Regions from separate parts of the Eubacterium sp. 1001713B170207_170306_E7 genome, predicted to be linked through region 2. Evidence: a T-box and tRNA genes for the amino acid it is inferred to sense, from the RefSeq annotation. Region 2 holds a T-box; the other holds one or more tRNA genes.
The links. A T-box is a leader RNA that pairs with one kind of tRNA and senses whether it is charged. The one in region 2 lies ahead of metG (methionine--tRNA ligase), so its partner is inferred to be a tRNA-Met.
Positions count from the first base shown of each region.

Region 1: it has a tRNA-Met gene. The T-box ahead of metG (methionine--tRNA ligase) is inferred to sense a tRNA for this amino acid. The anticodon was not compared.

Region 1 covers NZ_JADMVE010000011.1:48,524-63,320, reverse strand. The annotation lists gene I2B62_RS19410 (CoA-transferase) at 1-1,347, opposite strand, end outside; gene I2B62_RS19405 (enoyl-CoA hydratase-related protein) at 1,357-2,133, opposite strand; gene I2B62_RS19400 (stage II sporulation protein M) at 2,654-3,283, opposite strand; gene I2B62_RS19395 (hypothetical protein) at 3,384-4,208, opposite strand; gene I2B62_RS19390 (hypothetical protein) at 4,314-5,048, opposite strand; gene dusB (tRNA dihydrouridine synthase DusB) at 5,041-6,015, opposite strand; gene I2B62_RS19380 (type III pantothenate kinase) at 6,016-6,801, opposite strand; gene I2B62_RS19375 (thioesterase family protein) at 6,820-7,218, opposite strand; gene ftsH (ATP-dependent zinc metalloprotease FtsH) at 7,301-9,166, opposite strand; gene hpt (hypoxanthine phosphoribosyltransferase) at 9,234-9,773, opposite strand; gene tilS (tRNA lysidine(34) synthetase TilS) at 9,763-11,178, opposite strand; tRNA gene I2B62_RS19355 (tRNA-Val) at 11,227-11,302, opposite strand; tRNA gene I2B62_RS19350 (tRNA-Glu) at 11,340-11,414, opposite strand; tRNA gene I2B62_RS19345 (tRNA-Met) at 11,447-11,523, opposite strand; tRNA gene I2B62_RS19340 (tRNA-Met) at 11,537-11,613, opposite strand; tRNA gene I2B62_RS19335 (tRNA-Leu) at 11,649-11,737, opposite strand; gene I2B62_RS19330 (hypothetical protein) at 11,919-12,125, shown strand; gene I2B62_RS19325 (hypothetical protein) at 12,159-12,431, shown strand; gene I2B62_RS19320 (hypothetical protein) at 12,676-12,834, shown strand; gene I2B62_RS19315 (hypothetical protein) at 12,861-13,040, shown strand; gene I2B62_RS19310 (hypothetical protein) at 13,115-13,324, opposite strand; gene I2B62_RS19305 (hypothetical protein) at 13,380-14,797, shown strand, end outside.
Region 2 covers NZ_JADMVE010000005.1:211,818-226,614, forward strand. The annotation lists gene I2B62_RS13770 (PLP-dependent aminotransferase family protein) at 1-233, opposite strand, end outside; gene pdxS (pyridoxal 5'-phosphate synthase lyase subunit PdxS) at 359-1,231, shown strand; gene pdxT (pyridoxal 5'-phosphate synthase glutaminase subunit PdxT) at 1,212-1,811, shown strand; gene hslO (Hsp33 family molecular chaperone HslO) at 1,861-2,769, opposite strand; gene I2B62_RS13790 (DUF2232 domain-containing protein) at 3,053-4,021, shown strand; gene I2B62_RS13795 (DHH family phosphoesterase) at 4,018-5,997, shown strand; gene rplI (50S ribosomal protein L9) at 5,994-6,443, shown strand; gene dnaB (replicative DNA helicase) at 6,501-7,841, shown strand; gene I2B62_RS13810 (FAD-dependent protein) at 7,905-9,290, shown strand; gene rsmI (16S rRNA (cytidine(1402)-2'-O)-methyltransferase) at 9,305-10,135, shown strand; T-box leader at 10,201-10,442, shown strand; gene metG (methionine--tRNA ligase) at 10,489-12,432, shown strand; gene I2B62_RS13825 (LTA synthase family protein) at 12,519-14,522, shown strand; gene I2B62_RS13830 (helix-turn-helix transcriptional regulator) at 14,568-14,797, opposite strand, start outside.

The sequences.
Region 1 (14,797 bases), on a different contig from region 2:
GTTAGCATAGTCTCCGCTGAAGGTAACCTGTTCTGCCTCTGTTAAGAATTTTTTAGATTTACCCTCCTGGACAATTTTAATCTTTCCATCCTTGATTTCGGTCTTTAGTCCGCCGGCCGTAAAGGTACCACAGAAGTAAACCCTCTTTGCATTTTGAGTGATGTTGATAAAGCCCCCGCAGCCAGCAATTCTCGGTCCGAATTTAGAAACGTTAATGTTTCCTTTTTCATCTGCCTGAGCCAATCCCAGGAATGCTAAATCAACACCGCCGCCATCATAGAAATCAAACTGGTAGGCCTGATCCAGAATACATTCCGGATTCAAGGCTGCACCGAACTGCGAACCGCCCTGCGGCACCCCGCCAATCGGGCCGGCTTCTACCGTAAGCGTCATATAATCCCCAATTCCTTCTTCGTTTGCGACGCGGGAAATATACTCCGGTATGCCAATTCCCAAATTGACCACACTGTCTTCCATAAGCTCAAGCGCGGCCCGCCGTCCTATAATCTTTTTTGTACACATACAGTCCGCTTTGGTGTCGCCAAGGGGCGCTTGCTTGGCCCCTGTCAATGAGGCGTCAAAAGAATGTCCAAAGCACTGCTGATGGTCACCTTCCTCGGCAACGACAACAGCGTCGACATAAATTCGGGGAATTTTCACTAATCTGGGATCAAGCGTACCACCCTTTACTATTTTTTCGACCTGTACTACCACCTTGCCGCCGCTGTTCTTAGCCGCCTGGGCGATGGAAGTTCCCTCAAGGGATGCCACCTCGTTCTCAACCGTAATGTTTCCGTATTCATCTGCATAGCTTCCTCTTAAAAAAGCGACGTTAACCGGAAAAGCCTTGTAAAGTAATTTTTCCTGTCCAGTGATCTCAATAAGCTCTACAATATCATCCTTTGTAATCTCGTTTAATTTTCCGCCCTGGTTTCTGGGGTCAACAAAGGTATTTAAACCTACATGGGTAATTGTGCCAACACGGTTTCCCGCAATATCTCTAAACAGCTGAGAAATGGTTCCCTGCGGCAGATTGTAGCCTTCTATTTTATTCTCAATTACCATGTTTCCAAGCTGAGGAACCATATTCCAATGCCCCCCGATGACACGCTTTACCATTCCTTCATGCGCGAAGTGATCCGCCCCGCTGCCATCCCGATTCCCCTGGGCTGCAGCGTAAATCAGGGTCAGATTTTTCGGTTCACCGGTTTCCAAAAACCGTTTTTCCAATGCCTTGGTCAAGGTTTCCGGACAACAGCTTCCGACAAAACCTCCAGTCACAATAATCTGATTATTCTGTACCAAGTCCGCTGCCTGTTTGGGTGTTAAAACTGGTATATGTTTCATTTTGCCACCCTAAAAATCCTTTAAATCCGCTTTTCTTTTTTCCAGAAAAGCTATCATACCCTCTTTTTTATCATTTGTAGAAAATGCCAGGCCAAAAAGGTCTGATTCAAATTTACAGCCAGAAGCCAAGTCAATATCCATGCCGGTGTTAATGGCAGATTTTGCCAGTGTCACAGCATAGCTTGCCTTACTGATAATCTTTTCCGCCATTTTTATGCAGGTGCTCATCAATTCTTCTCTTGGAACTACCTTGTTTGCCAGGCCAATCCGGTAGGCTTCCTGTGCATCAATTTGATCGGTTGTAAAGATCAGTTCCTTTGCTCTTCCTTTTCCTACCAGCCGCGGTAATCGCTGCGTCCCTCCAAAGCCAGGAAGAATTCCAAGATTAACCTCCGGTTGAGCGAATTTAGCATTATCCGCTGCAATACGAATGTCACAGGCCATGGATAATTCACAACCGCCCCCCAATGCGTATCCATTAACCGCTGCGATTGTTACCTGGGGAATATTTTCAAGCTTTGCAAATGCTTCATGGGCCAACAGGCACATTTGCCGTCCTTCCACCGGAGTGCCATCAACCATTTCTGCAATATCAGCACCTGCAACAAAGGCCTTTTCGCCAGCCCCGGTTACGATTACAACTTTGATGTCCTTACGCTCTTCAATTTCATTGACAAGCTGCTTTAACTCTGAAAGTGTTTCGCTGTTCAGAGCGTTAAGCGCTTTGGGACGATTAATTGTAATCACACCAATTTCATTTTCCACATTAAATAATAAATTGTTCATTTTAGAACCCCCTAAAAAATAATCTATTGATGTAAAAATCTTGAATGTACATATTTCGCACAAAAAATAGATAGCATACGAATTATATGAGCTGTAAAAAACGTCTTAAGACGCTTCTTTATGAAAATATTTCGTACGCAAATTACTTGTTGGCTATAATATACACCCTCTGGCATTTTCTGTCAAGCAATTTTCAATTTTTTTTAAAATTTCTTAAATAAAAAACCACCATCAATACATTGGGAGACCATTGATGGTGGAGAGAGGGGACTTGTAAGAGAATAAATCTTACACATTTTAATTTTACACTGTATCCTAAAAAAAAGATATACGTAAAAAGTATAAATTTCATTATTTTTATCAACTTTTTCTTATTTTATGCACGCAACGCCTTTTTACAATTATTATTTGCTACTATCCCTATTTTTTTGAGAATTCATCAATAAAATCAACCGTATTGCGATCATTGAAAACAAAAAACAGCAGCATTCATCATCAAAATGAATGCCGCTGTTCTTTTTTAAATAGCAAAATTTATTAACAAGGGCGTAAGGTAGCTTTCGATCAATGCGGCAACTATTAAAAGCGGAATGATCAGAAGTAGATAAGTTCTCAGTACATTTAGAAGCTCCTCTTTGAAGTGAATTCCAGAATCAGACTTACAGACAATGATACATAATGTCTTACAAATATAAAATCCCAAAGAAATTCCTAAAAACAGTGCGGTCAGTTCAAAAATGCCGTGGGGTAAAATTCCAAACACAATCATCTTCCAAACAGAGGCCACTCCTGTTATTTTTACCATCGCGAAAACGATGGATAATGCGCCAGCATTGACAAGTATAACCCATACCGGAAGGAATAAAAAAGGCATGAAACCCAGTAATATCCCAATTGTGGTAGCCTGCAGATTGTTAAAGAACAGACTTCCGGATGCAATACTGCCATCTGATCCTAATATATCTTTGCTTAAAATTGCTTCTGTAAAACTTTTAAACAGAGCGGTAACGACTTCCTGGTGCCCCAACAATACAAAATAAAGGAAGACACTGACACTGATAAACGCAAGTGATAGAATCATAAAAATCCAAAGGATTCTTGTCTTCAAAAATTTCCCGACCTGAAAATACTGCTCCTTTATAAAATTCATTGGCTTCCTCCCGCAGTTATATTACCTCCATTATACTTTCATTTTTCTCAAAGCGCAATCATTTTAAAATAATAAAAGCACCCCAAATGAGGTGCTTCGATCACGCTTCTACCATTCTTAAATTGTAAATTCCCTGGTAAATGTCGCCGGTTTTATCTAAATGCAAAAAACCTGCGGTTTTTTCGCCCAGCACATTTTTAAAGCTGCATTTAATGTCAACACCCTTTGCCGATGTCAACGGAACATAGAGGTCAATACCAATGGTATTATGCGGTGGTATGAGCAATGCATGATCCATACTCTTTGTTCCCTTTATCTCTTCATTCAATGCTTCTAGTCCAACGCTAATGACCGGCAAATTACTTTCATTTTTTAGATGACATGGGATTTTTACCCAGTCCGTTTTTTTATTAATCGGGATTACCAGCTGTTTATGGTGCTCTAAGTCTCCTGGTATTGGAAGACTTTCAACCTTTTTTCCATTTTTAGGATACAAGGTAATGAAAGAAAGCTTTGAAGCGTCTGCTGTTTTTTCTTTTTTCTTTTTGCCGAGATCAGATCCTCTGTTTACATAAAACGCACTAAACGATAGGGTAAGTGTTCCGGCGTAAATCAAAAGTCCGGTAAAGATCATGACCCATTGATTGATATTATACGCGTCAAACCAGGCAGCGTCTCTAATGTTACCGCAGAGAATAAATACAAACGCCAAAAGAAAGGGGAAAACAGCCATAAGAATCAGCATGCGGAACAAAAATCGGTTTTCATCCTCTTTATTAAATTTAAAAAAGAAATATCCCCCTGCCAAAATAAATGGAAGCATTAATACTAAAAGATTCCGTATACCAAACCCGACCAACAGAATTAATATGCAAATAACAGCATACAGCCTGCTGAACCATTCTTCTTCATAAAGATTTTTCATTCTATATACAAACGCTCCTTCAGAACTTTTTCTCTATTTTAGCATACTTGATTTAATCTGTCTGAAAAAACAAAAGGAATTTTGTATTTAAGCGTTTTCCTTTTTTTATTCCATCAGATTTTTTAGCATTGTTATCAGCGCATTTTCACACGCTTCTATGGTAAAATGTTCTCTTTTCAGATGCTCAAAATATGTAGCAGACCGAGCACAGGTAATTAAATGCGCTGCTTTGAGCAGTTTTTTGAAAACGGACATTTCATTGGATGAAACAACAAAATTTTCCCGCTTCATAAAGTAATCAAGATCAATGTCTAAAATTAAGATTGACTTCTCCTGATTACATAAGCTTGACAAACCGAATCCTGCCGCCTGGAACATATCATCTTTTAGAATACCAAATTTTTCTTCTGGAACCCGGTAATGGTGCCCTTTAGTGTAGCAATGCTTTTCCATGCAGTTGATCATATGGTAATCAATGAGATAGCCCAGTTCCATAGCTGTGTTGATTTGTTCATCATTGCGCATCAAAGGCATCTTTTCCGCCAGAGTATCTAGACGTAAAGGATCAATCTCTTCCATGATTTTTTTCTGAAATATCGAACACAACGTTTCTTCTCTCTCTGGATCAATGGCTATTGCCTTCTGATAAGCGTACAGCCAAAAAGAGGGATTCGTATCTGGATGATAATCAATACTCACTAACACTCCGGGCATATTGCACTGCAATACTTCTCTGGCCCATATCAGCAGCGCATATTGATGATTATCGACAATATACATCTTCTTTTCGCGAAAAGGAATAATTCTCAAATTTTGTTCTTTTAAAAGCTTATCAACCATAATTTTCTTCCATATATCGGTTTAAAAGTGTAAGGACTTCTTCTTTCGTGCACACCTTAAAAATTTCATTTCTCAAATTTGTCGCGTTTTTCAGCCCTTTGGTATAAGCTGCCAAATGCTTTCGCATTTCCTTAATCGCAGCTTCAGGGCGATTCATCAGACTAACCCATTCAACATGTTCAATGGCGGTTTGAATCCGTTCTTCCGGAGAAGGTATCGGCAAGGTCTCACCTGTAGAAAGACGGTGGTTGATCTCTCGAAAAATAAAGGGGTTGCCAACCGAGGCCCGACCGATCATCAAGGCATCACAGCCAGTCATTTCAAAAGCCTGAGCAGCCTTTTCCCCACTGTTTATATCACCATTTAATATAACCGGGATTTTACTGTTTTCCTTGACCTGTCCGATAATTTTCCAATCGGCCGTTCCGGAATAAAAGGCCTCGCGCGTTCTCCCATGGATCGTATGGGCATCTGCGCCAGCATCCTCAATCACCTCAGCCACTTCTCTTACATTGATGCTCTGAGCATCCCATCCAATGCGTGTTTTAATAATAACAGGCTTGCTGCTTACTTTTTTTATTGCCCGGACAAGCTCTCCAAGACGTTTGGGATTTTTCATTAATGCAGAGCCTTCACCATTCTTAACAATTTTGGGCGCAGGACATCCAGCGTTAAAATCCAAAAATGCAAAGTCCGTAGGATTAATATATTTTTCTACCACTTCACTTAAAATTTCTGGCTCTGACCCAAAAAGCTGGATACCTGCCGGTGCTTCCTGATCACAGGTAAGCATCAGCTCAGCGGTTTTTTTATCTTTATAATAAAGCCCTTTACCGCTGATCATTTCGGTAAAAACAGCACCAGCTCCGTATTTCCTGGCAATCAAACGAAATGGCAGGTTAGTATAACCTGCCATCGGCGCCAGAAATATTCGATTTTCTATCTCAACATTTCCTATTTTAAACATCTATCTTCCTCTGGATGTCTTGATATTTTTATCATGAATGATCTTAAGACCTTTTAGTGACAGCTGGGGATCGAAAATATCAATGGCTCTCGTCTCCTCATGGAACATTCTTCCATACCCTCCTGTTGCAACTACCTTAATGCCTTTTATACCAATTTCTTCAATCATTCTCGAAACAATATATTCAACCTGACCGATATAACCGTAAACCAATCCGGCCTGCATGCTGGTTACCGTATCTTTTCCCAATATCGAGACCGGTTTTTCTATGGCAATATTGGGCAGCTGGGCAGCGTTCCTGAAAAGGGCCTCGGCAGAGATCTGTATCCCAGGCGAAGTGACCTTCGCAACAAATGCACCGTTTTTATCCACATAATCATAGGTGGTTGCTGTTCCAAAGTCTAAAACAATCACTGGACCCCCATAGAGATTATATGCCGCTACAGCGTCAATGATCCGGTCTGCGCCCACTTCTGCCGGATCACTGGTTTGAATCGGCATTCCGGTTTTTATCCCTGGGCCTACTACCAGAGGCTCAACGCCGAATAATTTTTTTATTCCATTATTTAAAGAATACATGATATTCGGAACTACGGAAGCCGCAATCACACTTTCAACCTCGTGGTAGTCCAAGTGATCATTTTCAAAAAATCCCTGAAACATTACTGCATATTCATCAGAGGTCCTAGGCGTTTTTGAAACAAATCGCCAGGAGCAGAGGATTTCGTCGTCTTTAAAGACCCCGATTTCTGTATTTGTGTTTCCTACATCAATGACTAAAATCATGCGCTGTTTTACCTCTGTCTATTTAGGATTTTTTTTCTGGAGAACTTTCCCCATAAACTTCATCTTCTGAACCACAAAGCGCTGATGCGTTCCTTCACCAACCTTTTGAACCGTATCCCAGGCTTCCACTGTAAAATCCAAACGTCTGCTTTCAATATTGGTAAGCACCACCTTTATGCGCACCTTCATTCCTACTGGTGTCGCAGCGATGTGGTTTAAATTAATGTTGACCCCCACGGTTGTCTGCTCATCAGGCAGACACAGCTCAGCCATTTCATAGGCAGCATTCTCGGCCCATGCGACTAAAATCGGCGTTGCCAGGACCTCAAGTCCCCCGCTTCCCATCGTCTGCGCCGTTTCAGTACGGGTCACCATGTAATCTTTTTTAAGCTCCATACCAACTTTCAGTTCTTGCATCTCAATTGTTCCCTTCTTTTATTGGTCGTTTATTAGCGAAAAAAGCCGTTATTGCTAACGGCTTTTTTGTTTATTTACTTTTTTAAACTTCCGGAACCGGATCGCCGATATTACCTTCATCCAAAGGTCTGCCGTCGTCTAAAGGCAGGCGGCTGTACATATCTCTAAATTCTTCGCCGGTAATGGTGTTAACCTCCAGAAGATGCTCTGAAATTTCAACCAGCTTATCCTTTTTCTCGGTCAGAATCAAGCAGGCTCTTTCAAAGGCTGTCTCGACAATATTTCGGATTTCCTTATCAATAACCGCTGCAACCTCTTCACTATAATTACGTGAACGGCCGAGATCTCTTCCTAAGAATACCTCTCCGCCATCATCATGACCAAAGGTCATTGGACCGAGATGCTCGCTCATACCCCATTCTGTGACCATCTTTCTGGCAATGCTGGTAGCGCGTTCAATATCGTTGGAAGCACCTGTACAGATATCATCGAGGGCAACTTTTTCAGCCGCACGGCCGCCGAGTAGTCCTGCAATTTTATCCATCAGTTTTCCCTTGCTCATATGCTGGCTGTCATCACTTGGAAGCGAAATCGTATATCCCGCCGCCATGCCGCGCGGTATAATGGAAATTTCGTGAACTTCTTCGCCGTTATGGAGATATTCCATAACAATTGCATGACCGGCTTCATGGTAAGCTGTAATCTTCTGATCGGACTCAACAACCACCTTGCTTTTCTTTTCCGGACCTGCAATAACACGTTTAATGGCTTCTTCAAGTTCCACCATCGTAATCACTTTTGCCTTTTTACGCGCGGTCAGTAATGCCGCTTCGTTCATTAAGTTCTCAAGATCCGCACCCGTAAAACCAGGGGTTCCCTTGGCAATAACACCTAAATCGACAGAGGAATCCAATGGTTTGTCCTTCTGGTGGACTTTAAGAATTTCTTCACGTCCTTTAACGTCCGGTACACCGACCAATACCTGGCGGTCAAAACGGCCTGGACGCAATAATGCCGGGTCGAGAATGTCTGGGCGGTTTGTTGCGGCAATAACGATAATTCCCTCATTAATGCCAAAACCATCCATCTCTACTAATAACTGGTTAAGGGTCTGTTCGCGTTCATCGTGACCACCACCAAGGCCTGCACCTCTATGACGGCCAACCGCATCAATTTCATCAATAAAGATAATACAGGGCGCACTTTTTTTGGCTGTCTCAAACAGATCTCTTACGCGTGACGCACCAACCCCTACAAACATTTCAACAAAATCTGAACCTGAAATAATATAGAACGGAACGCCCGCTTCACCTGCAACAGCACGTGCGAGCAGGGTTTTACCTGTTCCCGGAGGCCCCACTAAAAGCACCCCTTTAGGAATACGCGCTCCAAGCTTATTATAGCGCTCCGGAGACTTCAGGAAATCGACAATTTCTTCAAGCTCTTCTTTTTCTTCATCTGCTCCCGCTACATTGGCAAAGGTAACCTTCTTATCTGCATCGGTATGCATTCTCGCCTTGCTTTTGCCAAAGGACATTACTTTTCCTCCGCCTCCGCCAGACTGATTTGCAAACATCATAAAGAAAACAACCATCAAGATAATAATAACCGCTGAGGGGATCAATGATATCCACCAGGAATCTTGTGGTTTTGCAACCGTGACATTCATATTCGGGTTCTTTTCAATGTTCTGATCCGGGTTTCCTGTAATGTAGTCGCTGATTTGTTCATCAATAAGGTATTGAGGCACAATGGCTTCAAAGCTGTCACCATTTGCAAGCTTCCCTTTTACAGAAGACTGGTTGATCTCTATCTCAGAAACCTGTTTTTGATCCAAATTACTCAGCAGTTCACTGTAAGTTAAAGTTTTTACATCAGACTGCATTGGATTTAAAAAGGTAACAGCGACAATAATAATCAACAAAATCACTAAATAAAACCCTATCATTTTTAGATATTTATTCAAATTCTATCACTCCTTTCATATAAAATAAGTCATTGAATAGTTTCTAATTTCAAATATTATTCTCCTGTTCTTTTAAAACAGCAATGTACGGCAAATTTCGATATTTCTCATCAAAGTCCATTCCATATCCGACAACAAATTCATCCGGAATGACAAAACCTGAATAATCGGGCTCTACCTGGGCTATCCGCCGATCCGGCTTATCCAACAGGGTACAGACTCTGACATCTGAGGCGCCTTGCTTTAAGAAAAAATCTAAAATACGTTTTATGGTAAGGCCGCTGTCCACAATATCCTCTACCAAAAGTATTCTCCGGCCTTTTATCTTTTCCGATAAAAGGTCAGCAACCGCTACTTTTCCCAAAGTGCTGGTACTCTTTCCATAGCTCGATGCCTTAATAAAATCAATTTTGACAGGGACAGTTAAACACCTTATCAAATCAGCAAAAAAGAGAATACTTCCCTTCAAAATGCAGACTGCCAAAAGCGCATCTCCTGCATAATCCGATGAAATCTTTTTTCCAAGTTCGGCAACTCTTTTCGCTATTGCATGATTGCCTATCAAGATTTTTTCAAAATCAAACTCCAAATTTTTCTCCTACTATTTGATATTGAACTTTAAGAACACTTTGGGTTTCCGGGCCTGGCTGATACTCTCGATTAATGGCATAGCCTAAAATCCAGACTACTTCAGACCCCACTGCCAGCATGGGGATTGCATCGCGTTTTTCACGCTCAATTTTTCGATCAATAAAATAATCCTTGATCTTTTTTTTGCCTTCAATGCCAACAGGTTTGAAAAAATCACCTGGCCGACGATTCCTCAAATAAAGCTTTCTTCTTATTTTACCATAATCAAAATATTTTTCACTATGATTTTTTAATTCTTTTGATTTTTTTATTCCTTCATCGGTAATCATGGAGGTTTTAATCCACAAACCTTCTTTTGCAAAATAATATACTTTATCTGGTAATAATTCATAACAGCCAATTTCAACATTAACAGGCGTCTTTCTTTCTTCTATCCAAAACAAATCATAACGCCTGACAGCCTGCATACCATGTGGTAAGTGCATATCCCAAACCGTCTTTTCAGATAAAAGCAGCTGCTTAACGCATAGGATATGATTGTACTCTATTTCTTTTAAACTACCCTTAAGTTGCAAAATCATCTCACGCAACAATTCTTTTTGAATAAGCGAAATCTGCTGCCGCCACATTTCTAAATTAAGATATACCCGATTACTTTTTTTTGTAATCATCTTTAGACTCAACTCTGCCATAGAATTTTGCAAAAGCTGCTCATGTTCATATGCAAGCAAAGCAAACTCAGCCAAATGATCTTCGACTCTCGGATTAATCGACTGGAGCGCTGGAATAATTTCCAATCTCAGCTTATTCCTTGTAACATCCGTTTCAAAGTTCGTATCATCTGTCCGATAGTGCAGATCATTTTCTTTGCAATAAGAAATGATCGACACTTTATCCACACACAGCAATGGGCGGATTACACTGCGCTCCCCTTTTGTCTCAGAAAGCATCCCTGCCGCTCCTTTTATGCCTGTGCCACGAATCAAACGCATTAAAACTGTTTCTGCCTGATCGTTAAGATGATGTCCCAAAGCCAGTTTATTATACGCTTTTGAGCTTTGAAGTTCTTTAAAAAAAGCATATCTCGCTTCTCTTCCGGCTTCCTCAAGAGAAATTTTATTCTTTTTGGCCAGATGAATAACATCCACAGTTCGGTCATAGAGTAAAACAGACCGTTCAAAACAAAATTTTTTTACAAAAGCGAGATCCTCATCCGCGGCTTTTCCTCTGATTGCATGGTTTAGGTGCGCGGCTGCAATTTGAATCTTCAAAATCGCCTGATGCTTTTTCAAAAAATGCAACAAGGCCAGCGAATCAGCACCACCGGATACTCCGATTAGAATGCGATCGCCGGCCATTATCAGTCCGTTATCAGAAATGTATTGTAACAGTTTTTCTTCCATGATAATATAACGCTCATCTCAAAGTTCAATTAATTCTGGATAAAAAAATGGTGGTCGCTATAGGGCTCGAACCTATGACCCCCTGCTTGTAAGGCAGGTGCTCTCCCAGCTGAGCTAAGCGACCACGTACAAAATGAAACTATTAACTTTTTAAAACAAAATGGTGACCCCTGGGGGATTCGAACCCCCGTAACCGCCGTGAAAGGGCGGTGTCTTAACCGCTTGACCAAGGGGCCGGAATTAATCTGACATTTTGCTATTAAATTAATGGTAGCGGCGAACGGAGTCGAACCGCTGACACTACGGGTATGAACCGTATGCTCTAGCCAACTGAGCTACGCCGCCATAATTTAAAATTTGGTTGCGGGGGCAGGATTTGAACCTACGACCTCCGGGTTATGAGCCCGACGAGCTACCAAGCTGCTCCACCCCGCGACAATATAATAGACGCAAGCGCGTCTTACAAATGATGGTGCCGGAGATCGGAATCGAACCGATACGATCGAAAAGGATCGCAGGATTTTAAGTCCTGTGCGTCTGCCAGTTCCGCCACTCCGGCACTCAGTGTGGCTGTCTCATTTCTGAGGACAAGTGTTATTATACAGTCTGTGAAACTTAATGTCAACACTTTTTTAAATTTTTTTTCGTTTATTTTTCATTCCCGAATTGTAAAATTAATTGACCGCATAATTATACAATAAATTTTAAAGAACCATCTAGTGCGGGGATGTAGGAGTTTTATGATGAATGGAAATTTTAGAAATGCACAGCAGAAAGAAGTTTTTTACCAGCGCTTATTTGACCTGGTGCTTGATTATGGTGCCTGTCTCTATGTAAAGGGCTTATGCCTAAAAGGCTCTCCTGAACATTCAAAAGAAAAAGACAACGAAGCGTTAGACCATTTTGCTGATATTAAAGATTTGCTGCAAGACTTTCTGTGGGATTGATTTTTAATTAAAAATAAAAAAGGAGATTGAATTATGGATTACTTGATTGTAGGAATTAACGACATTGATTTTACGGACGAAAAGACAAAGGCCCATATCGACGGGGTCAAGATTTACTTTGTCTATGAGGATATGCTGAACGAGAACCTCCAGGGCTGTATTGCTGACGGAAAGTTTCTCCAGCGTTCCCTGGTTAAGAAGCTGCCCTTTAAGTTGGATTCCGTTGTCAACAAACACGTGGACATCGTCACCGACATTAAAGGCCGGATCGTTAACATTATTCCCAAAGAAACAAAGCAGGCTTAAGCCATGGGTAACCTCTTAGTTCAGGAAATCGCCTTGGCCGGGATGCTCTTCGGATTAATCCTTGCTTTAATCGTGGCGGTAGAATGGAGTCGAATCCATTGATGCTTGAAGATTTTCAACTGTTTTTCCAGTATGCGCTGCTGGGGTTTTCTTTTGGCATTGGCGTTTGGTTGTTCAGTTTTTCTCTGCGATCCGCCTGGGTCGCGTTTAAAACTTCAATAAAGTAAATGAAAGGAGTGTTGTTATGGAAGGTGCGGTTACAAGTATCCAGACCATTTTCACAGGTGCTGCTTCAGATATCGCGGGCATGATGGTTCCGATTTTTACAGCGGGTGTCATTGTATCGATTGGTATTTTAGCATTCACTGTTGGTAAACGGCTGCTGAACAAGTCTGTGAAGTAGTCTGATTTCAAGAAAGGAGTTTTACTATGCCTGTAACAATCGAGGAACTGCCAAGTACCATTGATCTGATTCAAGGACTGTTTGTGAGTGCATCCGGACAGATGGCGGGTATGTTGGTTCCGGTCCTGACCGCCGGTGTTGTGGTTTCCATTGGTATTCTGGCCTTTACGGTCGGAAAACGCCTGTTAAACAAGTCTGTGAAATAACAGACAATTGACATCTTTTCCCTTTTAAAAAAGCCTGTCGGCCTTCCTCATTGGGTTGGCAGACAGGTTTTTGTTTATTTAGGAATTGAATTAAAAATTGCTACGAATGTAAAGAAAACTAATAACAGGAATCCATAGAAACTATACTCATATAGCTTTTTTTGGCTAATGACTCTATTTATTTTCTCTAGAAAAGTTATGTGTACTTTTCCTTTTTGTTGTAAATATGTTAGCCAATAAACCGCAACAACTGCAAACATTAACAATAAAGCTATTAGTTTCATGGTACACCTCCTATTTGTTCTTTTATTATATCTTATTTACTGAAAGGGTTTCAATATGGAAATGAAGATAAATAAAAATATATATTTAAAACTAATAGCTGTGCTATTATGTATTTATATAGCTATATCTCCCTTTTGTCAACCAAAGAAAGTATATGCGAATCCTGTTCTTTTGGGTGGTATTGCCATAACACTTATTGCTGGTATGATTGCAGCTGGTTATGCTCGAGACGCCGTAGTCCCAGCAGAAAAACTAAACGAATTAAACGAACAAGCCACTGCCAACCTACAGTCCGCCTTCCCCGACCCCACCGAATACAACAAACAGCTCGGCATCCTCGAAAACCTCAGCAACGACCTGCTGTCCGGCAAAGACATTGACTGGAGCAAGTACAGCGGAAAAGCGATTTACGCCATCAGCAAGGCGGTGATTGATGTACTATACCCATCCAAGCCCCCCGAAACGCTTCGAGATGGAGAAATAATCTGGCGTTACACAGAAGGAGGTTATATTACTTGGAAACTTAGTAGTAATGGATATGGCCCTAAAAACCCCGTATTAAAACTTCTTTCTAAAACGGCAACCGAGGAAATATACACCGTTGGAAAAGTATCAGATTTTGTGGATAAGGATGTAAATATATCGCCTGCTTTCCTTTATTATCCTTATGGCTCCACTTCTAGTACATCTTCTTATGATCTTTATGGTTATTGGGTCAAAGACGGTTATATTAAAACAGCTTTTGAATCGGATCGTACCATTGGATCTCCGAATTATAAACTTTGGATGAAGCTTTTTTGGGGACAAAATACGCATGTTCCGGACATCACCGCCAAAACTGTCAATAAAATTAAGCTCCCAACCCGCCTTCCACCATCCGTGATTAACAACTACAACACCTACATCAACGGCGAATCCGAAAACCTCGTCATTGATCCGACCGACGATGAGCTCCCGCAGCTGCCCGACAACTATAACCCCGTAACGGATGACCCGCCCGATCTTGACGGTTACCAGGATGTCACCTCAGATCAGGAACCCACGGATACTCCCGATCCAACACCCAGCCCCACACCAACACCCACCACGCCCGAATATGACGGCACCGACTGGGTAAAACGCATCGGTGATTTCTTCGATGGGCTTTTAACCTTTGTGAAAGGGGCCCTTTTTCCAACCCAAACCATCGACGCTGCGCCACTCCAGAACATGGGGACCGACTTTAGCAAAAAGTTTCCCTTCTCCCTGCCCGGCGATATCGTGAAGCTTTATGGCCTCCTGCAGGCTGAGCCCCGGCGTCCCGAATTCCACATGACCTTTGACCTTTCAAAAGTCGGTGTCCCCGGCGATCCCATTGTCTGGGATATCAAGCTTGAAGCATGGGACGGAGCCGCCGCCATTGTGAAAACCGCACTCTATATCGGTTTTCTGATCGGCCTGGCTTTTATATCAAAGAATTTCATTCGGAATTG
Region 2 (14,797 bases):
GCCACGTAATAGCCGCTTTTAGGCTTTGAGACAATATAGCCCTCAGCTGCCAGCTGTTCGTAGGCTGTGGCCACCGTATTCTGACTGATTTTCAGGTGGGCCGCCAGTTTTCTTTTTGAGGTCAGCTTTTCGCCGGGATGCAGCCTGCCAGTCTCGATTTCTTTCCGGATAAAGCTGTACAGCTGCTGGTAGAGTGGAATTTCGTGATCGGGGTTTAGAATAAAGGTCAGCATAATGCTCCAATCTGATACTGTTAATTATTTTAAATCTGGTTATTGTGCAGGAGTCAGTTCTTAACTATAATAATACCCAAGCTTACAGATATCTGTCAATAAAAAAGATTAATTGGAGAAAAATTATGTCAAATGAATTAAATAAAAACCTGGCCCAGATGTTTAAAGGCGGAGTGATCATGGATGTCACCACGCCGGAGGAAGCGAGAATCGCCCAGGAATGCGGCGCGGTGGCCGTTATGGCCCTGGAGCGGGTTCCTTCGGATATCCGAAAGGAGGGCGGTGTCGCGAGAATGAGCGATCCGAAGATGATTAAGGAGATCCAGGAGGCGGTGACCATCCCAGTGATGGCGAAGGTGCGGATCGGCCATATCGCTGAAGCACAGATACTTGAATCGCTTAAAATAGACTATATCGATGAAAGCGAAGTCCTGACGCCGGCGGATGAAAGCTTTCACATTGACAAAACCGCCTTTAAGGTTCCCTTTGTCTGTGGCGCGAGAAACCTTGGGGAGGCGCTGCGCCGTATCGGGGAGGGGGCTTCCATGATCCGTACAAAGGGTGAGGCCGGCACCGGCAATGTCGTCGAGGCAGTGCGCCATATGCGGACGATCCAGGCCGACATGCGTAAGGTGGCTGGAATGCGCAGAGAGGAGCTCATGGCCTGTGCCAGGGAGATCGGCGCGCCGTACGATCTGGTGTGTGTGGTCCACGAAACCGGCAGGCTGCCCGTGGTCAATTTTTCGGCCGGCGGCATTGCCACGCCGGCCGACGCGGCGCTTATGATGCAGCTTGGCAGTGAGGGCGTTTTTGTAGGATCGGGTATTTTTAAATCGGAGAATCCCGAAAAGGTAGGAAAAGCCATTGTCAGGGCAACGGCTTATTACAACGATCCCCAGGTTCTGGCAGAGGTCAGCGAGGGCCTTGGAAAAGCCATGTCTGGTATTGATCTGAAGGACTTGAACGAGGAAGCGCGCTATGCGGAACGGGGCTGGTAATAAACCGCGCGTTGGGGTTTTGGCGCTTCAGGGCTCTGTGGAGGAGCATTTGGAGTGCCTGGGCCGCCTGCCGGTGCAGGGCGTTCCCGTCAAGCGAAAAGAGACCATCGAGACAGTGGACGCAATGATCCTGCCTGGCGGCGAGAGCACAACCATCGGTAAGCTGCTGCGGGATTTTGACCTGATGGCACCGCTGAAAAAACGTATTTTGAAAGGGATGCCGGTCTGGGGCACCTGCGCAGGGCTTATCCTGCTGGCAAAGCATCTGCCGGGGGAAGTGCCATACCTGGAAGTTATGGACATTGCGGTCAGGCGAAACGCCTATGGGCGCCAGCTTGACAGCTTTAAAACCACAAAGGTCATCCCGGCCTTTGGCAAGACCCCGGTTTCTCTGGTTTTTATCCGCGCACCCTACATAGAAGCGGTGAGTGAAGACGCTGAAGTTTTGTGTGAGCTGGACGGTCATATTGTGGCCGCCCGGCAGAAAAATATGCTGGCCACCGCCTTTCACCCGGAGTTGACCGGGGATGTAAGCGTGTACCGCTATTTTCTGCGTATGGTTGAGCAGGCAGGTGCCTGAAACGCAAATAAAAAACGAACTGATTTTTCAGTTCGTTTTTTGATTGTTTTTATTGTTCTGCGTCCATGAGTTTAAATTTCTGCATTTTTTTCTTTGTCACTTTCTGAAGCAGGATCTGGAGATCCTCTGGGGTAAAGTAGTAGTGCTTGTTGCAGAAATCACAGTTGACCTCGATGGTCTTGCCGTCATCGATCATTTCCTGCAAATCCTTTTCGCCCACGCTGATGAGGGCCTTGGTGACACGTTCTCTGGAGCAGTCGCACTTAAACTGGGCAGGCAGGCGGTCGATGATGTTGACGCCAAAGTCGCCCAGCAAAATTTCCAGGATTTCTTCAGGGCTTTGCCCCTTTTCCAAAAGTGTGGTCACCGATTCAGCCTGGCTTAATTTTTTTTCAAGCCGGTCGATGATTTCCTCGGAGGTGTAAGGCATCAGCTGGATGATAAAACCACCGGCCTGGTTGACCTCTGTCTCCTCCCTTAAGGTAAGGCCAAGGGCTACAGAGGTTGGAATCTGCTCAGAAAAGGCATAATAGTAGGTTAAATCCTCAGCGATTTCACCGGTTACCAGCGGTGAGGTACCGACATAGGGTTCCTTTAATCCGATATCCTTAATAATACTTAAATTTCCGTTGCCGATGACCCTTTCCGTTTCCAGGGGGTTTTCACTTTTCACCTGAGGCTCAAATACAAAGCCCTTGACGTCAGCCTTGCTGTTGGCGGTGACGGTGATGCCGCCGATGGGACCGTCACTCTTGATCTGCAGGGTCAGCACCTCATCATCGTTTTTCATCATGCTCCCCATCAGGCTGCCGGCTGTCAGCAGGCGGCCAAGGGCCACAGTAGCGGCCGGGGAGGTGTTGTGTATTTTATGCGCATGGGCACAAAGCTCCCGGGTCGTCGCGGCATATGCGCGGATCTGGCCGTCGGCAGCTGTGGCTCTTACAATATAATCAGACATTGTTTCTCCTTTCAGTTATCCACTTAAAAATAGTTTAACATTTCGCAAAAGAATCTTCAATTAAATGCTGTTATTATTTATACCACAAAATCACAAAGATAAAAAGAAGGTTGCAAAAATGTTGTAAAATTTACAGAAATGTGTTCATTAAGCCGGGAATGTGGTATAATATCTAGGTTCATTTTAGTCTTTTTTAGGACGGCAGTTATTTTAAAACTAATTCAAGGTGTATCGTGTATAATAGAATCGGATATGTGCGCCTTGAAAAGGAAGGTATGAAAAAATGAAAACTAAGGCCATAACAGAGGGTGCAATGCTGTGCGCATTGGCGGTAGTCATCGCTCTGTTTTCTTCTTATGTTCCCTTTTTGCTGCTGCTTTTTTTCCTGATTCCAGTGCCGATGGTGATACTGGCGGAAAAACAGGGCTTTAAGGTAACGCTTATCGCGGGCCTGGCAGCAACACTGATTTTATTTATGTTTATGGACCCGATTACGGCTGGGAGCTATGGTATCTATATGATTTTTGTAGGCTGCAGTCTTGGGTATATGTATTACAAGCGTAAGGATGGTTTTCTTAAACTGGCGGTAGCTTATGCGGGCATTTTCGCAGCGATCATTCTGATCATTATCCTGCTGCAGGTCCTCACAGGACAGAATTTTGTCGCAATGCTCACCGAAACCATCGACACCTCGTCGGCACAGGTAATGGATGTTTACCGCTCTCTGGGCGCTTTTCCGGAGGATCAGCTGAGCCTGCTGCAAACCGCTGTTGACCAGATGAAGGAAACCATGAAAATGGTCATTCCACTGACGTTTCTGGTCGTGCCTTTTTTTATCGGCTGGGCCAACGTGTTGATCTCAGACGCGATCCTGAAGCGGATGCGTCTGCCGGTAAGACCACTGCCCAAGCTCAGCAAATGGCGTCTGCCGAGATCTTTTAAGAATTTCCTGATTATGGTGGTCATTGTCCTTTTGGTCATTGACCTGGCGTCTATTGATGCGATTCCGGCCGTTTACACCTATACGCTGATGATGATGATCTATCTTCTGTATTTTTTGATGGGGATATCCTTTGTTTACTGGCTCCTGGGCCGCAAACGGGCAAAGGAATCCATGGGCCTGAAGATTCTGATCGTCGTACTGTGCTTGTTTATACCGTATGTCTCCTATATTATTTCTTTTATAGGCGTCGCGGATATTTACATTGATGTACGAAAATTTATAGAAAATCGAGATGGTACAAACATATGAAAGAGAAGCAATCAACCGCGTCGAAGCTTTACCTGGTGATTTTTCTGCTGTCGCTGATTCTCCTGTTCTACAATATCCCGCTGGGGTGCCTGGGCGTTTTGCTCTGCGGCATCTGCTACTGGCGTGACAGCCAGGATGAAAAGCAGTCCAATCTGCGCCTTCAAAAAGCCATTGAGACCATTTACGGCGACATAGACCGGTTAAATCAGGAGCGGATGTACGAGCTGCCCATTGCCCTGGTCATTGTCAATGAAGGCGGGCAAATCTGCTGGTACAACCAGTATTTTGACCGGAATTTCAAGAAAAAGGATACAGCCACCAATTTTTTCGGGAAAAAAATTCAGGAGGAGCTGGGCATCGACCTGGAAGCGCTGCTCAAGGAAAAGGAACAGGACTTCATCCATAAAGACGTGGACTACACCATTGTGTCGAACAGCTTCAGCGACGGGGATGAAACCCTGATCCTGCTGCATTTTTTTGATGTCACCATCCAGAAAAAACAGCAGGAAATCTATAAGGAAAACGAACCGGTTTTCTGTTATATTTTAATCGACAATTATGACGATATTATCGAACAGCTTCCCAGCCACGAGCGGTCTGCGGTTTTAAGCCAGATTGACCTGAAGATCAACGAATGGGCAAAGACCGTCGGCGCTGTGATTATTCAATACGAGAATGACCATTACCTGATGATCTTTGAAAAAGAAAAGCTCAGGGCCATGGAGGAAGAACGGTTCCATATTTTAGACGAGATCCGCGAGACGGAAACCGAAGAAAAATCCCAGGTAACCCTGAGCATCGGCATCGGGGTGTCCGACGAGCCGCTGGCCATCCGCGAGGCTGATGAGCTCTCGCACGCGGCCCTGGATATTGCTCTGGCCCGCGGCGGCGACCAGGCCGTTGTCAGACAGGATGAAAAAATGGCCTTTTATGGCGGCACCACTGAAGCCACGGAAAAAAGGACCAAGGTCAAGGCCAGGGTTAAAGCCCACGGTCTCAGAGAGCTTATCCGCGAATCCGACAATGTCCTGATCATGGGGCATCAGACGCCGGATATGGACTGTCTGGGCGCGGCGGTTGGCCTGCTGGGCGCCTGCAAGGCCCTCAATAAAACCGGCAAGATTGTCATCAAAGAGATTAACTACAGCATCAAGGAGCTGTTTCAGTATCTCATGGAAAACGACGAGTACCGGGAATCCTTTATCAAGCCCAAGGAAGCAGAGGACTACATTACACCCAATACCCTGTTAATCATCGTGGATACCCAGAACGCCAATTATCTGGAGGTTCCGGAGCTGATCGACGAGATTGAAAAAATTGTGGTCATTGACCACCACCGGCGTTCCGGCAAGTTCATCGAAAAGACGGTTCTTAATTATACGGAGGCCTACGCCTCATCGACCTGCGAATTGATTACCGAGCTGCTCCAGTACCTCGACGAGAAGGAAAGTATGAACGAAACTGAAGCCAATGCCCTCATGGCCGGCATGTGTATGGATACCAAGATGTTCACCTTTAAAACCGGGGTGCGCACCTTTGAGGCAGCCTCTTATCTCCGCCGTAAAGGTGCGGATACCATTATTGCCAAAACCATGCTTCAGGATGATCTCGTGACCTATTCCACCCGCTCGGAGGCGGTGCGGAACGCGAAAATCTATTTTGACAGCATTGCCATCTCACAGCTGGAAGACGAATCAGAATATGCCAAGATCATCGCCGCACAGGCGGCGGATGAGCTGTTGAATATCAAGGGGATCAACGCGTCCTTCATCCTCTTAAAGAGCGGCAGCGGGCTGGTGATCAGCGGCCGGTCCATGGGTGAGATCAACGTTCAGTTGATCCTTGAAAAAATGGGCGGCGGCGGCCATCTGGCCATCGCGGGCGCCCAGCTTCCGGATATCAATGATCTGAATGCCGGAAAACAGATGTTACTTGACGCCATTGAAGAATATATGAAAGAGAGAGAAGAAAAATGAAAGTAGTATTATTAGAAGATGTTCAAAATGTCGGTAAAGCCGGCGATATTGTCAATGTTAAGGACGGCTATGGCCGCAACTTTTTAATCAAGACGAACAAAGGGCTCCCGGGTACCAAGGAAAATATTGCCAAGGCAGAAGAAGCACGGGCACTCAAAGCACAGCAGATGGAAGAAGAACGCCAGGCGGCCGTTGCTTTGGCAAAAGTCATTGACGGCACGACTGTCACCATTGCAGAAAAAGCAGGGGAAGACGGCAAGCTGTTCGGTTCTGTAACCAGCAAGGACATTGCCGAAGCACTGGAAAGCCAGAAAGAAATTAAAGTGGATAAACGCAAGATCTCTTTAAACGCACCCGTCAGAAATGTTGGACGCATTGAGGTGAAGGTTAAAACCTATGCCGGCGTCGAAGGCAATTTGACAGTGGTGGTCGAAGCTGCGAAATAAATTTGGAAATTCGTGCCGATTTCCTGGGAAATTTTTTGGAAAAGGAGGTGAAATCAGGTGATTAATCCAAAAACCCCACCCCATAACCTTGAAGCAGAGCAGTCAGTGCTCGGGGCGATTTTGCTGGAAGAATCCAATATTGCCAGGGCGGAAGAACTGCTGTCGCCGGATGATTTTTACAGCACCGCCAATGCCAGAATATTCGAGTGTATGCTGGCACTGCATGACGAGAGACGGCCCATTGATACCGTAACCCTGATCAATATGCTTAAAAACCGGGGTGTTCTTGAAGAAATCGGCGGGCCGGCCTATATCGCTGGTCTGGTTGATCAGGTTCCCATGTACACCAACTATGAGGAATACTGTAAGATTGTTCAGGAAAAATCGGTTATACGAAACCTGATTGACACCGCCACCGAAATCCTTAATGAAAGCTACGGCCAGTACGATGACGTGGAATCCGTCATCGAAAGCGCCGAACAGAGTATTTTTAAGGTTTCACAGGGAAAAAAACGCGGGGATTTTGAGCCCATCAGCGAAACCCTGGGCGAAACCCTGATGCAGATTGAAACCATCCAGCAGAATCAGGGTAACCTGACCGGCCTGACCACAGGCTTTGCAGAGCTTGACCTTTATACCTCCGGCCTGCAGCGGTCAGATTTGATCTTTGTGGCGGCGCGCCCCTCCATGGGTAAAACCGCCTTTGCCTTAAACCTGGCCCAGAACGCCGCCCTGAAGGAAAACGCCGCGGTGGCCATCTTCAGCCTTGAAATGTCCAAGGCCCAGCTGGTACAGCGTATGCTCTGCGCGGAATCCCTGGTCGACAGCAACAAGATCCGTACCGGCGAGCTCTCGCCGGAGGACTGGGAGAGCATCTCCCTTGGCTACAGCCATTTGTACAATACCAATATCTTTATTGACGATACCCCGGGGGTGACGCTGTCAGAGGTAAGATCAAAATGCCGGCGGCTCAAAACCGAAAAAGGGCTTGACATGATTCTCATCGACTACCTCCAGCTCATGAGCGGCAGAGGAAAAGCGGAAAACCGCCAGAATGAAATCTCGGAAATCTCCCGCGGCCTGAAGAGCCTTGCCCGTGAAATGGACTGCCCGCTGATCTGCCTGTCACAGCTCAGCCGTGCACCGGATGCAAGGACCGACCATCATCCCATGCTCGCCGACCTCCGTGAGTCTGGGTCCATCGAGCAGGACGCCGATGTGGTGATGTTTTTGTACCGTGATTATTATTACAATAAAGAATCAGAGCCACACATTGCAGAGCTCGATATCGCCAAACAGCGTAACGGCCCGACCGGCCGTCTGAAGCTTGCCTGGCTGCCTGAATACACCAAATTCAACGATCCCGCTCCCGACTTTTACGAGGACCCGGGGTATTGACGCTGAATCCAATTTTAATTTTTATCAAAGGTACCCTGACCGAAAAGGGTAAAAGGTAGAGACATGAACAAGTATGATGTCATTATAATCGGCGCCGGCCCTGCCGGCATTTTTGCTGCGCTTGAGCTTAAAAAAGAAAAGCCCGAGCTCAGTATTTTAATGCTGGAAAAAGGAAACGCCATTGAGAAAAGAATTTGTCCAAAGCGCAAAACCGGCGTGTGTGTAGGCTGTAAGCCCTGCAACATCACGACCGGGTTTGCCGGAGCCGGTGCTTACTCGGACGGCAAGCTCTCCCTGTCGCCGGATGTTGGCGGAGAGCTGCCGGATTACATCGGTTATGAAAAAACCGAAGCGCTTATCGCTTATGTGGACGAGCACTATCTGCGCTTTGGGGCAGACCCCAGGGTACATGGAATGGATAATCCGGACAAGATCCGTGAGATAAGAACAAAAGCGATCCAGAGCAACTTAAAGCTGATTGAATGCCCGATACGCCACATGGGCACAGAGGTAGGCTACACTATTTATAAGCGCATCCAGGATCATCTGATTCAGGATCTCGGGGTTGAAATCAAATTCCGTGATCCGGTAAAAAGTCTGATCGTGGAGAAGGGTGTAGCAGTCGGCGTAAATGCCGACAGTGAATATTATGCGGATAAAATTTTAGCCAGTGTCGGCCGGGATGGTTCAGAGTGGTTCAAAGCCATGTGCGACACCTACGGCGTCGCCACCACGGTGGGAAAGGTGGACATCGGTGTCCGTCTTGAAACACGCAACGAAATTATGAAGGAAATCAATGACGCCCTCTACGAGGGAAAGCTGGTTTACTACACGCCCACCTTTGACGACGCGGTGCGGACCTTCTGCTCAAATCCTGGCGGAGTGGTTTCAACTGAGTATTATGATGATAATCTGGCAGTGGTCAACGGCCACAGCTACAAAGCGGATGAGCTGAAAACCGACAACACCAATTTCGCCTTACTGGTCTCCAAAGGCTTTACAGAGCCCTTCAATGCGCCCATCGCTTACGGCAAACACATCGCCAGCCTTGGGAATATGCTGACCGGGAATAAAATACTGGTGCAGCGCTACGGCGATTTTATCAGAGGCCGCAGAACCAACGAGGAGCGGCTTCACCGCAACAATATACGACCGACCCTCAAGGATGCGGTGCCGGGAGATTTATGCCTGGTGCTGCCTTACCGTATTATGAAGGATATCGACGAAATGATCCAGGCCCTGGATCATGTATCGCCGGGACTGGCCAGCGATGAGACACTGCTCTACGGGGTGGAGGTCAAGTTTTATTCCAACAAGGTGGCCGTGGACGAAAATTTTCAGACCAATATTAAAAATCTGTATGTGCTGGGCGACGGCGCGGGCATTACCCGTGGTCTGATGCAGGCCTCGGTCAATGGCGTCTACGTGGCGAGAAATTTGTTCAATTAAAAATGGAGAATGATATGCCGGGAAAATTATACATTGTGGGAACGCCCATCGGCAATCTTGAGGATATTACGCTGAGAGCCCTCCGGGTTTTGGAAGAGGCAGATGTGGTTGCCGCGGAGGACACCCGCCATACTGTCAAGCTGCTCAATCATTTTGAGTTGAAGAAGCACCTGCTGGCCTACCATCAGCACAATGAGCAGAGCGGCAGTGAAAAGCTGCTGGAGCTCTTGACAGAGGGAAAAAGCATTGCTTTGGTCAGCGACGCGGGAATGCCCATTATCTCTGACCCGGGCTCAGTCATTGTCAGCCGGTGTAAGGAAGCCGGAATTCCGGTGGAGGTGGTGCCTGGGCCAAACGCAGGACTCTGCGCCCTTGTGCTCTCGGGCATTGACGCCCGGGCCTTTACCTTTATGGGGTTTTTGGGAAAGCAGAATAAGGAAATCCGGGAAGGTATCGGGAAAATAGCCGCATCCGAAAATACCGTTATTCTCTACGAAACGCCCCATAGGCTGGTGAAAACACTGGAAGCCATGGTTCAGGTCATTCCGGACCGAAAAATGAGTATTTCCAGGGAAATAACAAAAAAATACGAGGAGACCCGTACGGGCACGGTTCAGGAGCATCTGGACTGGTATTCTGATAATCCGCCCAAGGGCGAGTTTGTGCTGGTCATTGAGGGCGGCGACGGGCTTCCGGCGGGCAGCCAGGATTTGACGTCCCTTTCATTGGAAGATCACATGGCCCATTACCAAGACCAGGGCATGGGCGAAAAGGAAGCCATGAAGCAGGTGGCGAAAGACCGCGGCGTGAGCAAGCGGGACGTTTATAATGAACTGAAACGGTAGCCGGAAAGATTGGGGCTTGCAATTTAAAAATATTTGGATATAATAGTATAGTAATAAATTAAATATGAACTGCGATGAAGAGAAGAGTACATTCGGAGAAAGCATACAGAGAACCGGGTAAGGTGAAAGCCGGCTGCGGACAAGGAATGGAAGATGGCCTCTGAGCAAGCGCTGGTGAGGGTTAACCTAAGCCAGAGCCGCGGAGAGCGTTAAAAACAAATAATAAACCCTGCCGGTTTATTAGCTGAGCCGTCTGCCGTGAGACAGGCGGAAAGTAAGGTGGTAACACGAGAGCTTCGTCCTTATATGGAGAGGCTCTCTTTATTTTTAGAAATTTTTAAGGAGGAAATACCATGGAAGAAAAGAAAACTTTTTATGTCACGACCCCGATCTATTACCCGAGCGGGGATTTACACATCGGTCATACCTACACCACAGTAGCCGCCGATACCCTGACCCGTTTTAAAAAGCTGACGGGCTACGATACCTATTTTCTGACCGGTACAGATGAACACGGCCAGAAGATTCAGAAGGTTGCCGAAGAAAAGGGCGTTACCCCCCAGGCCTATGTGGATGACGTGGTGGGAAGAATTAAGGAGCTGTGGAAGCTGATGAACATCAACTATGATCAGTTTATCCGAACCACAGACCCGGAACACCAAAAAACCATCCAGCAGATTTTTAAAAAGCTTTATGACCAGGGCGATATCTATAAAGGAAAATACGAGGGCTGGTACTGCACCCCCTGCGAATCCTTCTGGACCGAAAGCCAGCTGGTGGACGGCAACTGCCCCGACTGCGGACGTCCGGTAGAAAAAGCCTCTGAGGAAGCTTACTTCTTTAAAATGTCCAAATACGCGGACCGCTTATTACAGTACATAGAGGACCACCCGGATTTTATCCAGCCGGAGTCCCGGAAGAATGAAATGATCAACAACTTCATCAAGCCCGGACTTCAGGATCTCTGCGTTTCCAGAACCTCCTTCAGCTGGGGCGTTCCCGTAACCTTTGACCCGGGGCATGTGGTGTATGTGTGGATCGACGCCCTGCCGAATTATATCTCGGCCCTTGGTTACATGAATGACAAGCCCCAGCTCATGGATCAATACTGGCCGGCAAATGTACATCTGGTCGGAAAAGACATTATCCGCTTCCATACCATCTATTGGCCGATTATCCTCATGGCGCTGGATCTGCCGCTGCCGGGGCACGTATACGGCCACGGCTGGATTCTGTTAAAGGGCGGTAAAATGTCCAAATCTGTGGGTAATGTTGTCGACCCGGTTGAACTGGCTCAAAAATACGGTGTGGATGCCCTGCGCTATCACGTGCTGCGTGAAATGACCTACGGCGCGGACGGTATCTACAACGAAGACCTGCTGGTCAGCCACATCAATTCCGACCTGGCCAATGACCTGGGCAATCTGCTGAGCCGTACAGTGGCCATGACCGTGAAATATTTTGACGGGGTGATCCCGGCTGAGCGCGAAAGCGGCGATTTTGACGCGGACCTCATCGCATTGGCAGAGGAAACCCCCGGCGTTGTGGAAGATTACATGAACAAGCTGGATTTCAGCCGCGCGCTGGAAGCCATCTGGAAGCTGGTCTCCCGTACCAACAAATACATTGATGAAACCCAGCCCTGGGTCTTGATCAAAGACCCTGAAAAGAAAGCCCGTCTGGCAATGGTTATGTATAATCTGACAGAGTCGCTCAGAATAATTTCTGTGCTCGTAAGCTCTGCAATGCCGGATACCGGCGTTAAGATTGCCGATGAGCTCAAGGTGCCGGATGAACTCAGAACCTGGGAGAGTATCCAGTCCTTTGGAAAATACCCGGACGGTATCCAGGTAGAGCGCTGTGAGCCGATCTTCCCGAGAATTGAAGTAAAGAAGGAAAAACCAGAGCAGAAACAGCAGCCGAAAAAGGAAAAACAGGCGAAGCAGGAAGAGAAAGCCGAGGTGCCGGAAGGTCTGATCACCATTGACGATTTTGCCAGGGTTGAGATGAAGGTCGCGGAGGTTATCGCCTGTGAGCAGCACCCTGACGCGGACCGCCTGCTGGTATTCCAGCTGGACCTGGGCACAGAAAAACGCCAGATTATCTCCGGCATCGCCAAGTACTACAAGCCTGAAGACCTTGTGGGTAAAAAGGTGATTGTGTGTACCAATCTGAAACCGGTAATGCTGCGCGGGCTCGAGTCCAACGGGATGATCCTTTCCGCTGTAAAAGGTAAAAAACTGAGCATTCTGACCGTTGACGGCGACGTGATCCCAGCCGGCGGGAAAGTAAGCTAACGGAATAAAACTTAATTTGCATTGAAAATGATATAAAATCTCCTGTTTAATGATATAATATATGATCAGAGAACAGGAGGTTTTTTTTGAATTCTGTAATCACTTTTAAAACAAGTAAAAAAAGAATATTGACAGCGCTGGCGGTGACCGCCGTGCTGAGTATGGGGCTGGCCCTCTGCTATCAAACGATGGGATTTGATGAGCGCTACCTGAACACAGCGGGGTTGTGTGTGTTTATGATCGGTCTGACGGTCTTTTCAGACATAACCTGCCGGGGACCGGCAGCGGCTTTATGGAATGTGCTGCTGCTGATTCTGGCTTCAGCCTTTTCCTATACTATTTTTCAGATCTTTCAGGAAGCGCCCTTTGACACAGAGGGCATCCGTCTGTTTTTGAACCTGTCCTGCTGTATGGCCGTCTATGTGTTTTTATATATTTTGACCGGCCGGATGCGGGCATCCTTAATGGGCGGGGGCATTCTGCTGTACGCCTTTGGGCTGGCGGGTTATTTTGTGCGGGTGTTCAGAGGGGATATACTGCTTTACACCGACCTGTTTTCAGCAAAGACAGGGCTTCAGGTTGCCTCGGCTTATCATTTTGAGCTCAGCGGCACCATTCTGATCGCTACGCTGGTTCTGGCCGCGCTGCTGCTCTGGGCTTTTAAAGCACACCGCCGCGTTCAGGATCAATACAAAGGCCGTAAGCTGCGTCTGACCGCTTTTGCCGCGCTGACCATCACCTTTGGTTTGTTTTTTGAGACCAATGTGGAGCGTTACTATTATGCCTGGGATATGCCGGTTAATGGTTATCCCTACACCTTTACGGTCAATGCCAAGCTCTCACATGTCAGGGAGCCGGAGGGCTATGATCTGGCCTTTCTGGGAGAGAGCATCAAAAATACCCAGCAGCCTCTGAGTACAGCGGCAGTGGGGCGTGGCGGAATAACGGAGAAAGCGGCTTCTGGCCCGGTGGCGAAAAAAAATAATCAACCCAATATCATTGCCATTATGAACGAATCCTTCAGCGACCTGCGGACCGTTGGCGACTTCTCGACCAATATTGACTACATGCCTTTTATTGACAGCCTGAGTGAAAACACCGTTAAGGGAAATCTCTATGTTTCGGTCTTCGGAGGCGGCACCTGTGATTCCGAATACGCTTTTCTGACTGGGAACACCACAGCCTATCTGCCGGAAAACGCAAGGCCCTACCAGCTGTATGTCAAGGGGCCGGCGCCCAGCCTCGTGTCGACGCTGAACTATGAGGGCTACAGCAGCTACGCCATCCATCCCGGTGAACGGAATGCCTGGAACCGGGATAAGGTTTATCCGAATTTTGGCTTTCAGCAGTTTTTCTCGAATGAAGAATTTATCGATGCAGACCGCACGCGGGAGTCGTGGGTCAGCGACGCGGCCACCTATGACAAGGTTATTGAGCTCTACGAAAACAAGGGCGATCATCCATTGTTTGTCTTTGATGTGACCATTCAGAACCACGCCGGCTACCAGCTGAATGCCGACGATCTGGAGCCGGTGCTCCTGGAGGGCATGGAAGGAAGCTACCCTGAAACCGAGCAGTATTTATCCCTGATGCGCGATTCGGACGCGGCCTTTAAGAATCTGATCGACTATTTCAGCGGACAGGAAGAACCGACACTGGTGGTCATGTTCGGAGATCATCAGGCGTATATTGAGCAGGCGTTTTATGAAGAGCTCATGCAGAAGCCTCTGGACCAGTGGAGTACGGAGGAGCTTCAGAAGCGCTATGTCACGCCCTTTGTCATCTGGGCAAATTACGATATTCCGGAGGCGCAGGTAGATAAGCTGAGTGTGAACTACCTCTCCAGCCTTTTACTGGAGCAGGCGGGCATCCAGGGGACGCCCTATAATGATTATCTCATGAAGCTGTCCGAGACACTGCCGGTTATCAACTCGGTGGGGATCATTGACAATGAGGGGCAGTATTTCAGAAAGGGTGATCCGACCATTCATGACCGTGATGTCCTGGAATACCGGCAGATGCTCTATAATAATATGCTGGATACCGCAAGACGGCGAAACGATCTGTTTTATCCGGCTTCGGACTTTTAATTTAAAAACCCCCGGATCACTTCACAGCGATCCGGGGGTTTTTATTTATTTTTTAACTTTAAAGCCGTCGGTCATTACCTTGATGACATCGCACACGATTTTGGACTGCTCGTCATTCAGCCCCTCCATTGCAGTGGACAGAAAGTGAATCCGGCTGGTAAACGACTCGACGGGGAAATCAGCAAGAAGTGCGCTGACAGGAATCTCCAGTGCGTCGGAGATGGTGATGAGCGTTTCAAGCTTGGGCAGATGGGTTCCGCGTTCCAGCATGCTCA